DNA from 3 places in the Streptomyces sp. NPDC094143 genome. Region 1 is predicted to be linked to each of the others. Evidence: riboswitches for the same ligand, from Rfam matches in the RefSeq annotation. Region 1 holds a riboswitch; each other region holds the start of a gene.
What was found. Region 1 has a riboswitch for cyclic di-AMP ahead of ABTZ58_RS24525 (M23 family metallopeptidase). Riboswitches for the same ligand answer to the same signal wherever they lie in the genome.
Positions count from the first base shown of each region.

Region 2: it holds a riboswitch for cyclic di-AMP, as region 1 does, so the genes downstream of both, ABTZ58_RS22190 (transglycosylase family protein) here and ABTZ58_RS24525 (M23 family metallopeptidase) in region 1, are expected to answer to the same signal.
Region 3: it holds a riboswitch for cyclic di-AMP, as region 1 does, so the genes downstream of both, ABTZ58_RS26775 (transglycosylase SLT domain-containing protein) here and ABTZ58_RS24525 (M23 family metallopeptidase) in region 1, are expected to answer to the same signal.

Region 1 covers NZ_JBEOTZ010000020.1:114,857-119,395, reverse strand. Annotated here, with positions in the region: gene ABTZ58_RS24540 (bifunctional acetate--CoA ligase family protein/GNAT family N-acetyltransferase) at 1-722, opposite strand, end outside; gene ABTZ58_RS24535 (HPr family phosphocarrier protein) at 897-1,178, shown strand; gene ABTZ58_RS24530 (GntR family transcriptional regulator) at 1,354-2,049, opposite strand; gene ABTZ58_RS24525 (M23 family metallopeptidase) at 2,236-3,024, opposite strand; cyclic di-AMP (ydaO/yuaA leader) riboswitch at 3,037-3,202, opposite strand; gene ABTZ58_RS24520 (M16 family metallopeptidase) at 3,395-4,539, opposite strand, start outside.
Region 2 covers NZ_JBEOTZ010000017.1:88,147-92,685, reverse strand. Annotated here, with positions in the region: gene ABTZ58_RS22200 (cytochrome P450 family protein) at 1-401, shown strand, start outside; gene ABTZ58_RS22195 (transglycosylase family protein) at 545-1,555, shown strand; cyclic di-AMP (ydaO/yuaA leader) riboswitch at 1,784-1,949, shown strand; gene ABTZ58_RS22190 (transglycosylase family protein) at 1,954-2,664, shown strand; gene eno (phosphopyruvate hydratase) at 2,917-4,197, shown strand; gene ABTZ58_RS22180 (FtsB family cell division protein) at 4,313-4,539, shown strand, end outside.
Region 3 covers NZ_JBEOTZ010000023.1:124,566-129,104, reverse strand. Annotated here, with positions in the region: gene ABTZ58_RS26780 (polyprenyl synthetase family protein) at 1-954, opposite strand, end outside; cyclic di-AMP (ydaO/yuaA leader) riboswitch at 1,459-1,640, shown strand; gene ABTZ58_RS26775 (transglycosylase SLT domain-containing protein) at 1,644-2,405, shown strand; gene ABTZ58_RS26770 (HAD family hydrolase) at 2,369-3,217, opposite strand; gene ABTZ58_RS26765 (GNAT family N-acetyltransferase) at 3,388-4,473, shown strand; gene ABTZ58_RS26760 (glycosyltransferase family 2 protein) at 4,493-4,539, shown strand, end outside.

The DNA.
Region 1 (4,539 bases):
GTGAAACCGGCGTCCCGGATGTTGCCGAGGACACTGCGACCCACCCCGCCCGGGGTGCGTCCGGCGCCGATGACGGCGACCGAGCCGGGGGCGAGCAGCCGCTGCACGGACCGGGCCTCGGCGCGGTGTTCGCGCGCGTACTGCACAGCGAGGGAGCGGTCGGTGGGCTCCAGGTCGAACTCCAGACGGACCACGCCGTCCTCGAAGCTGCGCTTCTGGGTGTACCCGGCGTCCGTGAACACCTTGATCATCTTGGAGTTGGCGGGCAGCACCTCGGCGGCGAAGCGGCGGATGCCGCGCTCCCGGGCGACGGCGGCGATGTGTTCGAGCAGGGCGGAGGCGACGCCGCGGCCCTGGTGGGCGTCCTGCACCAGGAAGGCGACCTCGGCCTCGTCGGCGGGGGCCGACGCGGGCGTTCCGTCCGGGCCGATCCGGTCGTAGCGTACGGTGGCGATGAACTCGCCGCCGACCGTGGCCGCGAGTCCCACCCGGTCCACAAAGTCGTGGTGCGTGAAGCGGTGGACGTCCTTGGCGGACAGGCGAGGGTACGGCGCGAAGAAGCGGTAGTACTTCGACTCGTCGGAGACCTGCTCGTAGAAGCTGACCAGACGCTCGGCGTCATCGACGGTGATGGGCCGGACGCGCGCGGTACCCCCGTCGCGCAGCACCACGTCGGCTTCCCAGTGGGCGGGATACTCGTGCCGGTCCGGCGAGGTCTGCATGGGCCCCAGAGTACGGCTAGCGCCTGACAACGGCGCGAGGCAGTCTGTGGAGGGCGTCAGTCGGGTCGAGGCCGCGATCCGACGGCACCAGCGGGGCGGAACGACAGGTCCGCTCCGGGTTCCACGTATGGGAAACTGGTCTAGACAACCCTGAACAGCGAAGGGCAGCAACACATGGCTGAGCGCCGCGTCAACGTCGGCTGGGCCGAGGGCCTCCACGCCCGCCCCGCCTCCATCTTCGTCCGAGCCGCCACGGCCGCAGGCGTCCCGGTGACGATCGCCAAGGCAGACGGCAACCCCGTCAACGCGGCCTCCATGCTCGCCGTCCTGGGCCTCGGCGCCCAGGGGGGCGAGGAGATCGTCCTCGCCTCCGACGCCGAGGGCGCGGACGCCGCCCTGGACCGGCTGGCGAAGCTGGTCTCCGAGGGTCTCGAGGAGCTTCCCGAAACCGTCTGAGTCGTACCAGCGGTTTTCCAGGGGTGAAGCCGCGCCGGCCTTCACGGCTGGCGCGGCTTCACTCATTTCCGGGGACCCGAGCGCCTTGAATTCACGACGGCGCACCGGATTACCGGGAAAAGGGCAGCACAATAAATCCCCCGCGGAACTCCACTCTTTGTATACGGCTTCCGTGTTAATGCCGCGGGCTCACCGTGTTTACGGGATGTTGCGGGTTCCTCACACGCTCACCGCGATCCCGCGGGGCGCCCAGGCGCAGGCGGTGCGCGGACGTCGCGCGCTCGGTGTGCAGCGCCGTGACCGCCCGCGCGCGCTCGCTGTCACCACGCGCCACCGCGTCCACGATCGCGCCGTGCTCGGCCCAGGACCCCGCCGGATCGGCCGGCGCCTCCACCGCGTACATCCAGGCGATCTTGTGGCGCAGCTGGGAGAGCACCGCGATCAGGGCGGGGCTGCCCGAGGCCTGGGCCAGCGTCTCGTGGAACCAGCCGCCCAGGGAGCGCAGGTCGTCGCTGGTGCCCCGGCGGGCGCGCTCCTGGCCCAGCCGGACCAGGCCGCGCAGGACCTTCAGATGGGCCTCGGTTCGGCGCTGGGCGGCTCGGGCGGCGCCGAGCGGCTCCAGCAGCGCGCGCATCTCCAGCAGGTCGGCCGCCTCCTGCTCGGTGGGTTCGGCCACGCACGCGCCCGCGTGCCGCCGGGTCACCACGAAGCCCTCGGCCTCCAGCGTGCGCAGGGCCTCCCGGACGGGGACGCGCGAGACGCCGTAGCGGCGCGCGAGGAGTTCCTCGGTGAGCCGGCTGCCGCGCTCGTGGACCCCCGCGACGATGTCGTCCCGGATAGCCGTGCACACCGAGTGCGCGGGAATACGCATGACCCGACCTCCGCTTAATCCCCGTGAAACGTCGACGAGTGACGTGTGTTCCGTGACTCTATTGCAATCAGCCCGAATTTCCGACGGCAGCCCGGAATCCATGCATATTTTTTGGACACGGGCTCCGGGAATGCCGAAAGGCCCCGGCTCGGTGAGCCGGGGCCTTTCGGATGCGGAGCGGGTGCGTCAGAGGTTCACGCCGTGCGAGCGGAGGTAGGCGAGGGGGTCTATGTCCGAGCCGTACTCGGGGCTCGTGCGCGCCTCGAAGTGCAGGTGCGGTCCGGTCACGTTGCCGGTCGCGCCGGACAGGCCGATCTGCTGGCCGGGGGTGACCTGCTGGCCCACCGAGACGCCGACGGAGGACAGGTGGCCGTACTGGGTGTACGTCCCGTCGTTCATCTTGATCAGGACCTGGTTGCCGTAGGCGCCGCCCCAGCCGGCCTCGACGACCGTGCCCGCGCCGACCGCGTGGACGGAGGTGCCGGTGGCGGCGTGGAAGTCGATGCCGGTGTGGCTGCCGGAGGACCAGACGGCGCCGCCTGCCTTGTAGCCGGTGGAGACGTAGGAGCCCGGGATCGGGGACACGTAGCTGTTGAGGCGCTTGCGCTCGGCCTCGCGGGCGGCGCGCTCCTCGGCCTCGCGGGCCTTCTCGGCGGCCTCCTTGGCCTTCTTCGCCGCCTCGGCGGCGCGCTCGCGCGCGGCCTGTTCGGCCTTCTCCTTGGCGGCGGCCTCTTCGGCCGCCTGCTTCTGCGCGACGGCCTGGGCATCGATCTGCTGGGCCACGGTGTCACCCATGGTGACGACCGGGGTGAGGCCGGTCTGCTCGACGGCCGGCTCGGAGGCGGCGAAGGCCGGGGCGGCCACGGTGCCGATCACACCGGTGGTGGCGAGAGCCGCGACGCCCGCCGCGCGGGCCGTGCCGCGCTGGATCCTGCTGGGACGGCGATGCTTGCCGGTGGCGCGTGTGAACGCCATGAAGTGGCTGGTCCTTTCCTTCCCTCTCGCCTACCGGGTTAGCTGACGGGTTCGGAGCAGGAAGGTCTCCTACGGACCCCCTCGCGACTCGCGCGGGCGTCCGATTCACCCCAGGGACTGCGGTTGGGTCCCCGGCTCCCCTGGCTCGCGCCGTACGGGGACTCGGCGATGGCTGTCCGGTGCCGCGGGTGCGGCGCACTGCCTGACGAACAGCCCGGAAGAAGCTAAACGGGGCCACTTTCAATTCCCAAACGGATCCGGCCTTTTGTAGCGCATCCCACAGGGCAGACAGGCAACTCCCGCCCCAATTCGGACATAAAGGGGCCCTGGTGCCTTGGAAGACGACCAGGGCCCCTCCTCGCGCGGGCCGCTACTCGGCGGCCACGACGGTGACCGCGCCGATGCCCAGGGCCTCCACCGGGGCCTTGATCTGCGCCGCGTCGCCCACGAGGACGGTCACCAGACGGTCCACGGGGAAGGCGCTGACGACCGCCGCCGTGGCCTCCACCGTGCCGGTCGCCGCCAACTCGCGGTACAGGGTGGCCTGGTAGTCGTCGGGCAGATGCTGCTCGACCTGGTCGGCCAGCGTGCTCGCGACGGCCGCGGCGGTCTCGTACTTCAGCGGAGCCACCCCGACCAGGTTCTGCACGGCGACGTCCCGCTCCGCGTCGGTCAGGCCCTCGGCGGCGAGGGTGCGCAGCACCGTCCACAAGTCCTGCAGGGCCGGACCGGTGTTGGGCGTGTCGACGGATCCGCTGATGGCGAGCATCGAGGCACCGGTCCCGTCCGGCGCGGACCGCAACACCTGGGCGAAGGAACGCACGCCGTAGGTGTAGCCCTTCTCCTCGCGCAGGACGCGGTCCAGGCGGGAGGTGAGGGTGCCGCCTAGGCAGTACGTGCCGAGCACCTGCGCGGGCCAGACGCGGTCGTGCCGGTCCGGGCCGATCCGGCCGATCAGCAGCTGCGTCTGGACGGCGCCCGGGCGGTCCACGATGACGACCCGGCCCGTGTCGTCGGCGGTCACCGGCGGCACCGGGCGCGGCTCGGCCGGGGAACCGGTCCAGGAGCCCAGGGTGTCGCCGAGCAGGGCGTCCAGGTCGATGCCCGTGTAGTCGCCGACCACCACGGCCGTGGCCGTGGCGGGACGGACGTGCTTCTCGTAGAAGGCGCGGACGGCCGCGGAGTCGATCGCGGTGACCGTCTCCTCGGTGCCCTGCCGGGGCCGCGACATGCGCGAGCCCGCCGGGAACAGCTCCTTGGAGAGCTCCTTGGCGGCGCGGCGGGAGGGGTTGGCCAACTCGTGCGGGATCTCGTCGAGGCGGTTGCGGACCAGCCGTTCGACCTCGCTGTCCGCGAACGCGGGCGCCCGGAGGGCGTCGGCGATCAGACCGAGCCCCTTGGCGAGCCGGGAGGCCGGCACCTCCAGGCTGATCCGGACGCCGGGGTGGTCGGCGTGCGCGTCGAGGGTGGCGCCGGCCCGCTCCAGCTCGGCGGCGAACTCCTCGGCGGAGTGCT
Region 2 (4,539 bases), on a different contig from region 1:
CCGGCGTGGAGGAACTGCTGCGCTACGACGGGCCGGTCGAGCTCGCCACCTGGCGGTTCGCCACGCAGCCGCTCACCATCGGTGGGCAGCGGATCGACGCGGGCGACCCGGTCCTGGTCGTCCTGGCCGCCGCGGACCGGGACCCGGAGCGGTTCGCCGACCCGGACGTGCTCGACCTGTCGCGCCGTGACAACCAGCACCTCGGTTACGGCCACGGCATCCACTACTGCCTCGGTGCCCCGCTCGCCCGCCTGGAGGGCCAGACCGCGCTCGCCGCCCTCCTCACCCGCCTCCCGGACCTCCGCCTCGCGGTGGACCCGGCCGAGCTGAGATGGCGCGGCGGGCTCATCATGCGCGGGCTGCGCACCCTGCCGGTGGAGTTCACCCCGATCGCGAAGTGACACGCCCTCAGCTTTGTGATCTTCATGTGATCTGCACGGCATGAACTTGTGACAAGTGATCGTGTGCCGATACGTTCACCCATCAGCGCGGCCGGGGACCCCTGCGCCGCGTGGGTCACTGCTGTCTCGCGAAAGGTCTCCGCATGCTCTCCGGGAACGGTCGGCACCGCCGCCCCCGCCAGGCTCCGGCACTCCTCGTTGCGGCCGGAGTGACCGGCTCCGCCATCGCGATCCCCCTCCTCGGGGCCTCCGGCGCCAGCGCGGCCGACGGCACGACCTGGGACCGGGTCGCGGACTGCGAGACGGGTGGTGCCTGGAGCCAGAACAGCGGCAACGGCTACTACGGCGGCCTCGCCCTGTCCCAGGAGGACTGGGAGAACCACGGTGGTCTGGACTACGCGCCGAGCGCCGACCTCGCCAGTCGCTCCCAGCAGATATCCGTGGCGGAGAGAATCCTCGCCGACCAGGGGGTCGGCGCATGGCGCACCTGCGGGCTGCTCTCCGGCCTCGAGCAGGGCGCGTCGGGAGAGACCGGGGAGTCCGGTTCGTCCGGTGAATCCGGTGAATCCGCTCCGGCAAACTCGTCCGGTCTGCTCGACTCGCTGGGATCGTCCGAGTCCCCTTCCTCTTCCTCTTCCTCGCCTTCCGCGTCCACGACGTCCCCGTCGCCTTCTCCGTCCGGCTCGGCGTCGCCTGACGGCTCATCGACTTCGCGGGACGATTCCGCCAAGTCCGACAAGTCGCCCGACTCCCGTCCTTCCGGCCGGACGTCGGACGGCTCGGCCTCGGCCACGCCCGGGGGTGCCGCCTCCGGCAACTCCCGGTCGGCCGGTGACGCTTCGGACCGCACGGACACCGGCTCCGGCCGTCACCGCGGCCCCAGTGCGGACGAGAGCGCCGACTCCGCGGGCGGCCGTGAGAGCGGTTCCTCGGGCCGGCACGCCTCGCGCGGCGACACGAGTGCCGGCGAGGCGTCCGAAGGCGCCTACATCGTGGGTGTCGGTGACAGTTCCTGGTCCATCGCCGACTCCCTCCCCGTCGACGGCGGATGGCAGGAGCCGGCCACGGGGGACGAGAAGACCGCCGACGACGCCGCGGACCCCGTTCAGCCCGGTCAGACGCTCACGGTGGAGGGCGAAGCGGACGAGGGGTAGCCCTTCGGGCAGTGCGGAAACGAGGGCCTAAGTCACCGCGAAACCGGGTGAGTTAGCGTCACGTTTCGCGCCGTATGTCCCGTATAAGTGCGGTGAGAGATAGATCTCAGAAGCCCTGATCGTCTTTGAAATTCCGCCGATCACCTGTCTACGGTCGTGACCGCTCGTCATCGCGAGCCCCGGCTGCCGCAACGCCGAATCCTGCCAGCGGCCGCACGGGAACAGTCGTCGCGTCAAGCGCCGTAGGCAGGAGCGGGGGACCCAAGGTAGGTGCCCGACCGGCCGGTTGGCCGGAAGGGCTTGGGGTGAAGCCGTGTCCCGCGAGGGACGCGGCCGGGCAACTCAACCGGCCCGAACCCGACAGCTCACCTCGCAGGCGTCGGTGAGGGGATCTCTCCATGCTGTTTTCCGGTAAGGGCACGCACCGCCGTCCGTCCAAGGCCACTCGCGCCATCGCCATCGCCGGTGTCACCGGTGCCGCCGTCGCCGCCCCGCTGATGGCGGCCGGCAACGCCTCCGCCGCCACCGCCTCCGAGTGGGAAGCCGTCGCCCAGTGCGAGTCCGGCGGCAACTGGTCCATCAACACCGGCAACGGCTACTACGGCGGTCTGCAGTTCTCCGCCTCCACCTGGGCCGGCTACGGCGGCACGAAGTACGCCTCCACCGCCGACCAGGCCACCAAGGCCCAGCAGATCGAGATCGCCGAGAAGGTCCTCGCGGGCCAGGGCAAGGGTGCCTGGCCGGTCTGCGGCAAGGGCCTGTCGAGCGCCGGCTACACCGGTGGCGGCTCCAGCGACTCCGGCAGCTCCTCGCAGAGCCAGGGCCAGAGCCAGAGCCAGAGCCAGCAGAGCACCGAGACCCGCGAGACCCAGCAGCCGGCCTCCCGCTCCGAGGAGCGCCCGGCCGCCAAGAAGACCGTCACCACCCCGACCGGCAAGAAGGTCAAGAAGGGCGACGGCGAGTACAAGGTCGTCAAGGGCGACACCCTGAGCACGATCGCGGCCGAGGAGAAGGTCAAGGGCGGCTGGGAGAAGCTCTTCCAGCTGAACAAGGACATCGTCGAGGACGCCAACCTCATCTACCCGGGCCAGCAGCTGCACCTGAAGTAGGCAGCGGCCCATCCCCGTCCCCACGGGCTCCCCGTCCCGGTGCGTCGTCCCCCGTACGCACCGGGGCGGGGTTTTTTCGGCAACCGGCTTTGTTCCGTTCGGAAACAATTTACTCTCGGTTCTGTCCATGGGGTGGGCGACCCGGTGGCCGATCGCCCGGAGCCGGTTAGGCTCATGTCGCGAGCCACCGGCCCGCACCTCGCCGGGTCCACGCGACCCGCGTACCCGCGTCACATCAAGAAGGAGATGCTCGTGCCGTCCATCGACGTCGTCGTAGCCCGGGAAATCCTGGACTCCCGAGGCAACCCCACGGTCGAGGTCGAGGTCGGCCTCGACGACGGCAGCACCGGCCGTGCCGCCGTCCCGTCCGGCGCCTCCACGGGCGCCTTCGAGGCCATCGAGCTCCGCGACGGCGACTCGAACCGCTACCTCGGCAAGGGTGTGGAGAAGGCCGTCCTCGCGGTCATCGAGCAGATCGGCCCGGAGCTGGTCGGCTATGACGCCACCGAGCAGCGCCTGATCGACCAGGCGATGTTCGACCTGGACGCCACCGACAACAAGGGCTCCCTCGGCGCCAACGCCATCCTCGGCGTCTCGCTCGCCGTCGCCCACGCCGCCTCCGAGGCCAGCGACCTGCCGCTGTTCCGCTACCTGGGCGGCCCGAACGCGCACCTGCTGCCGGTGCCGATGATGAACATCCTGAACGGCGGCTCGCACGCCGACTCCAACGTGGACATCCAGGAGTTCATGATCGCCCCGATCGGCGCGGAGTCCTTCTCCGAGGCCCTGCGCTGGGGCGCCGAGGTCTACCACACGCTGAAGAAGGTCCTGAAGAGCAAGGGCCTGGCCACCGGCCTCGGCGACGAGGGCGGCTTCGCCCCGAACCTCGGCTCCAACCGCGAGGCCCTCGACCTCATCCTCGAAGCCATCAAGGAAGCCGGCTACACCCCCGGCGAGCAGATCGCCCTGGCGCTCGACGTCGCCGCCTCCGAGTTCTACAAGGACGGCGTCTACACCTTCGAGGGCAAGGAGCGCTCGGCGGCCGAGATGACCGAGTACTACGCGGAGCTCGTCGACGCGTACCCGCTCGTCTCCATCGAGGACCCGCTGTTCGAGGACGACTGGGAGGGCTGGAAGACCATCACCGACAAGCTCGGTGACAAGGTCCAGCTCGTCGGCGACGACCTGTTCGTCACCAACCCCGAGCGCCTCGCCCGCGGCATCGAGGAGGGCGCGGCCAACGCCCTGCTGGTCAAGGTCAACCAGATCGGCTCGCTCACCGAGACCCTGGACGCCGTCGAGCTGGCCCAGCGCAACGGCTTCAAGTGCATGATGTCCCACCGCTCCGGCGAGACCGAGGACGTCACCATCGCCGACCTGGCCGTCGCCACCAACTGCGGCCAGATCAAGACCGGCGCCCCGGCCCGCTCCGAGCGCGTCGCCAAGTACAACCAGCTGCTGCGCATCGAGGAGATCCTCGACGACGCGGCGGTGTACGCCGGCCGCAGCGCGTTCCCGCGCTTCAAGGGCTGATCGCCGAAAGGCCCGGCCCGTCACAGGCAGCGTCGTACGTACGTCCCCGTACTCGGTCCCGTACCGTGTCCGGGGACGTACGCGCGTATGACGGTGCAGCGGGAGGCGGACAGACATGGCCGTGAAGGACCGGGACCGGTTCTCCACCGCGACCAGGATCCGGCTGCTCGGCGAGCAGACCGCGGCCCGGGTCTACCGTTCCCAGACCAAGCGGCAGGCCCGCCGCTCCCGGCTGACCGGCCGGGCCGCGCTGCTCGCCCTGGTGATGTGCTCGCTGATCGTGGCCCTGGCCTACCCGATGCGGCAGTACGTCTCCCAGCGCGCCGAGATCGAGGACCTGCG
Region 3 (4,539 bases), on a different contig from region 1:
GCATGCGGGCAGCGGTGCCAGTGCCGAGCGGGCGTCCTCGGCGTAGCGGACGGTGTCCCGGCGGGCCTGTTCGAGCGCCGGGTGGGCGCGCAGCAGGCGCAGGGCCTCGGCGTGCCGGTCGTCGTCGGTCAGGTCGGAGTCCAGCAGCTCGCACAGGGCGACGTCCTCGGCGAGCCCGAGCCGGGCCGCCCGCTCGCGCAGCCGCAGCACCGGCAGGGTCGGGATGCCCTCGCGCAGGTCGGTGCCGGGGGTCTTGCCGGACTCGTGGGAGTCGGAGGCGATGTCCAGGACGTCGTCGGCGAGCTGGAAGGCGACGCCGAGCCGCTCGCCGTACTGGGTCAGCACGTCCACGACCGTATCGTCGGCGCCGGACATCATCGCGCCGAACCGGCACGAGACCGCCACCAGCGAGCCGGTCTTGCCGCCCAGCACGTCCAGGTAGTGCTCGACCGGGTCACGGCCGTCCTGCGGTCCGGCCGTCTCCAGGATCTGGCCGGTCACCAGCCGCTCGAACGCCTCGGCCTGCACCCGTACCGCCTCCGGACCGAGGTCGGCCAGGATGTGCGAGGCGCGCGCGAAGAGGAAGTCGCCGGTGAGGACCGCGACGGAGTTGCCCCAGCGGGTGTTGGCGCTGTCCACCCCGCGGCGCACGGCGGCCTCGTCCATCACGTCGTCGTGGTACAGCGTGGCGAGGTGCGTCAGCTCCACGACGACGGCCGACGGCACGATGCCGGGTGCGTGCCGGTCGCCGAACTGGGCGGCGAGCATCACGAGCAGCGGCCGGAACCGCTTGCCGCCGGCCCGTACCAGGTGCTGGGCGGCCTCCGTGATGAAGGGCACCGCACTCTTGGTGGCCTCTAGCAGGCCTTCCTCGACAGCCGCCAGTCCGGCCTGGACATCGGCCTCCAGAGCCTGGTCCCGCACGCTCAGCCCGAATGGCCCGACGTCGGTCACGAGGGGTCTCCTGTCTGCTGGTGTCTGCCGGTGCTTACGCGGATTGTCGATAGGTCGCTGCCATCACTCGAGTCAGCGTATCCGGTCACGTTTCGATCACCGCCAGCGCCCATGGTTACAGGCCGGGTGGTATCCGATCACGACCGCAATGTTTTCGATCAGCCCATAAGAACAGAAATGTTCCGACTTACCGGGAATTCGCGACCTATGCGAGATTTGCGGCATTGGCGAAGCAAATTCCTCTTGCGGGACATTGCGCCCCGGGTCGCGATCAGTGAATTGAATCACTTCGACCCTTCCGCGGCACTGCCGGCGCATCGAGTGGTTACGCCTTTCACCGAAAGCGAGTTGAGGCTTGGCTCGCGCAAAGGATCAAGCGGCCCATTCCACCCTGACCAAGGTCAAACAGCACCTCGTGTGACTCCGGTGCTTGTTCCCGGCATGTGCTCTCGCATACGTTCCGGCCCAGTCCGGCGGACCGCCGAATCCTGCCGCCGCCCGGACTCCCCACACACACCGACTCACTCACGCAGGGCAGGAGCGGGGGACCCAGGTAAGTCGCCGGTCCGCACGACAGCGGAACGGCTCGGGGTGAAGCCGCGCACGACAGCAGCACGCCGTGTGCGGCCGGGCACCTCCCGGCCCGAACCCGACAGCTCACCTCGCAGGCGCCGGAGAGGAATATCGCCATGCCCGGACGAGGTAAGCACCGTCGCCCCGCAAGGAACCCGATCACCCGTGGTGTCGTCGCCGTCGGCACCGGTGGAGCGGCACTGACCCTGCCGCTCCTCGGCGCGACGCAGGCGAGCGCCGCGGAGCCCCAGAGCGCCCCGGCCGCGCTGACCGTGGCGCAGGCGGCCCAGCCCGCCAAGTCGCTCACGTACACCGTGGTCAAGGGCGACTCGCTCTACCGCATCGCCGAGAAGTACGACGTCTCCGGCGGCTGGAAGCGGCTGTACCAGGACAACCGCGCCGCCGTCGGTGACGACCCGAAGCTGATCCGCCCGGGTCTGAAGCTGAAGGTCGGGACCACCAAGGCCGTCGCCCCGAAGAAGGCGACGCAGTCGGCCACCCCGGCCAAGCCGGCCGGTGGCGTCACGCAGGCCACCCCGGCCGCCGCGAAGACCTACGCGAACAACCTCGACGGATGGATCCGCGAGGCGCTGGACATCATGGCCCAGAAGGGCATCCCGGGCTCGTACGACGGCATCTACCGCAACATCATGCGAGAGTCGTCGGGCAACCCGCAGGCGATCAACAACTGGGACTCGAACGCCGCCAAGGGCACCCCGTCCAAGGGCCTGCTCCAGGTCATCGACCCGACCTTCGCCGCCTACCACGTGCCCGGCACCCCCTACGACCCGTACGACCCGGTCGCCAACATCACGGCGGCCTGCAACTACGCGGCCGACCGCTACGGCTCGATCGACAACGTCAACGGTCCGTACTGAGCCGTCCCGCCCAGCAGTCGTTCGAGGACGACGGCGATGCCGTCGTCCTCGTTCGACAGCGTGATCTCGTCGGCCACGGCCTTGAGTTCGGGATGACCGTTGGCCATCGCGACGCCGTGCGCCGCCCAGTCGAACATCGGGATGTCGTTGGGCATGTCACCGAAGGCGATGGTGTCCGCGGGCCGCAGCCCCAGGTGCTCGGCGGCCAGCGCCAGCCCCGTCGCCTTGGTGACACCGCACGGCTGGAGCTCGACCGTGCCGGGCCCCGACATCGTCACCGTCGCCAGTGAACCCACCACCGAGCGGGCCGTCGCCGCCAGTTCGTCGTCCGACAGGCAGGGGTGGCGCAGCAGCACCTTGCTGATCGGCTCACCCCACAGCTCGTCGCGCCGGTCGACCCGCACCGCGGGCAGCGTCGGGTGCGGCATGAGATACCCCGGCTCGATGAGCGTGAGCCCGTCGACCCCGTCCTGGTCGACCGCCGCGTACACCTCCCCCACCTCGGCCTCGATCTTCCCGATGGCCGTCTCGGCCAGCTCCCGGTCCAGCGTGACGGACCACAGCATCCGGTTCGCGCCGGCGTCGTACACCTGCGCGCCCTGCCCGCACACCGCGAGCCCCGTGCACCCCAGGTCGTCCAGGAGCGGCCGCACTCTCGGCGCCGGGCGGCCCGTCACCACGAGGTGCTGGGCACCGGCGTCCGCCACCCGCGCGAGCACGGCGAGGGACCGGTCGGACAGGGTGTCGTCGCCGCGCAGCAGCGTCCCGTCCAGGTCGGTGGCGATGAGTGAATATGCGAGGGGTGCGGCCATGATCAGAGAATACGGACAACGCGCCCCTTCGTTTCATCGCGCGGCACACGCCGATTGCCCGGTTGAGGGCCTCTGCACCAGTTGGCAACAACATGGTCCGCTACCTACCCGAGAGGCCGCATCGAGCGGTACCTTCCAAGTGTCCAGCGGGACTTGATCGGGGGGTCGGGTTGAGCAGTGGGCGCATTCGCGTGGCCGGGCCCGGGGAGCTCGGCGAGGGGGAGAGGGAGCGCTGGCGCGCGCTGCGCGCCGCCTCGGAGGCACCGCGCAGCCCTTTCATGGAACCGGAGTTCACCGAGGCCGTCGGTCTGGTGAGGCCGCGGGCCCGGGTCGCGGTGGTCCACGAGGGCCCGGAGCCGGTCGGCTTCCTGCCCTATGAACGCGGCCCGTTGGGACAGGGCCGCGCCATCGGGCTCGGGGTCTCGGACGCGCAGGGCGCGATCCTGCGGCCCGGCCTGGACCTGGAGACGGGCGAACTGCTGCGGGCCTGCTCGCTGTCGTCCTTCGCCTTCGACAACCTGGAGGCGGAGCAGCGGCTGTTCGTCCGGTACGCGGCGGAGGAGCACGCCACCTACGTCGTCGACGTGGAGAAGGGCTACGAGACCTACGAGTCGGTGCTGCGCGCCCAGTCGCCCAAGTTCCTGAAGACCACCCTGGCCAAGGAGCGCAGGCTGGCCCGGCAGGCCGGCGAGGTGCGGTTCGTGTTCGACGAACGCGACCCGGCCGCGCTGCGCACGCTCATGGAGTGGAAGTCGGCGCAGTACCGCAGGACAGGCCGCAGGGACCGGTTCGCGCAGGAGTGGATCACCCGGCTCGTCGGGCACCTGGCCCGCACCCGGGCCCCGGAGTGCAGCGGCACGCTGTCCGTGCTGTACGCGGGCGGCCGGCCCGTCGCCGCGCACTTCGGGCTGCGCTCGGCGTCGGTGCTGGCCTGCTGGTTCCCGGCCTACGAGCCGGAGTTCGCGAAGTTCTCGCCCGGTCTGGTGCTGCACCTGCGCATGGCCGAGGCGGCGGCGGCCGCGGGCATCGGCACGCTCGACCTGGGGCGGGGCGCGGCCGAGTACAAGGACGCGCTGAAGACGGGCGAACTGCCCGTGTACGAGGGCGCGGTGACCCGGCCTGGGGCGGGCGCGGCGCTGCACTGGCTGAGCCGCGAGCCGGCGCGCCGCGCGCACAGCTTCGTCCGCGGCCGGCCGCGCCTCGCGGCGCTGGCCGCGCGGACCCTGAAGGGCGCGGCCCGGCTGCGCCGTACCTGACGACGAGGGGGGAGGGCGCATGGCCCGTTCGGCGCGTGCGCGGGAGGAGATACGGCGGTTCCTGGC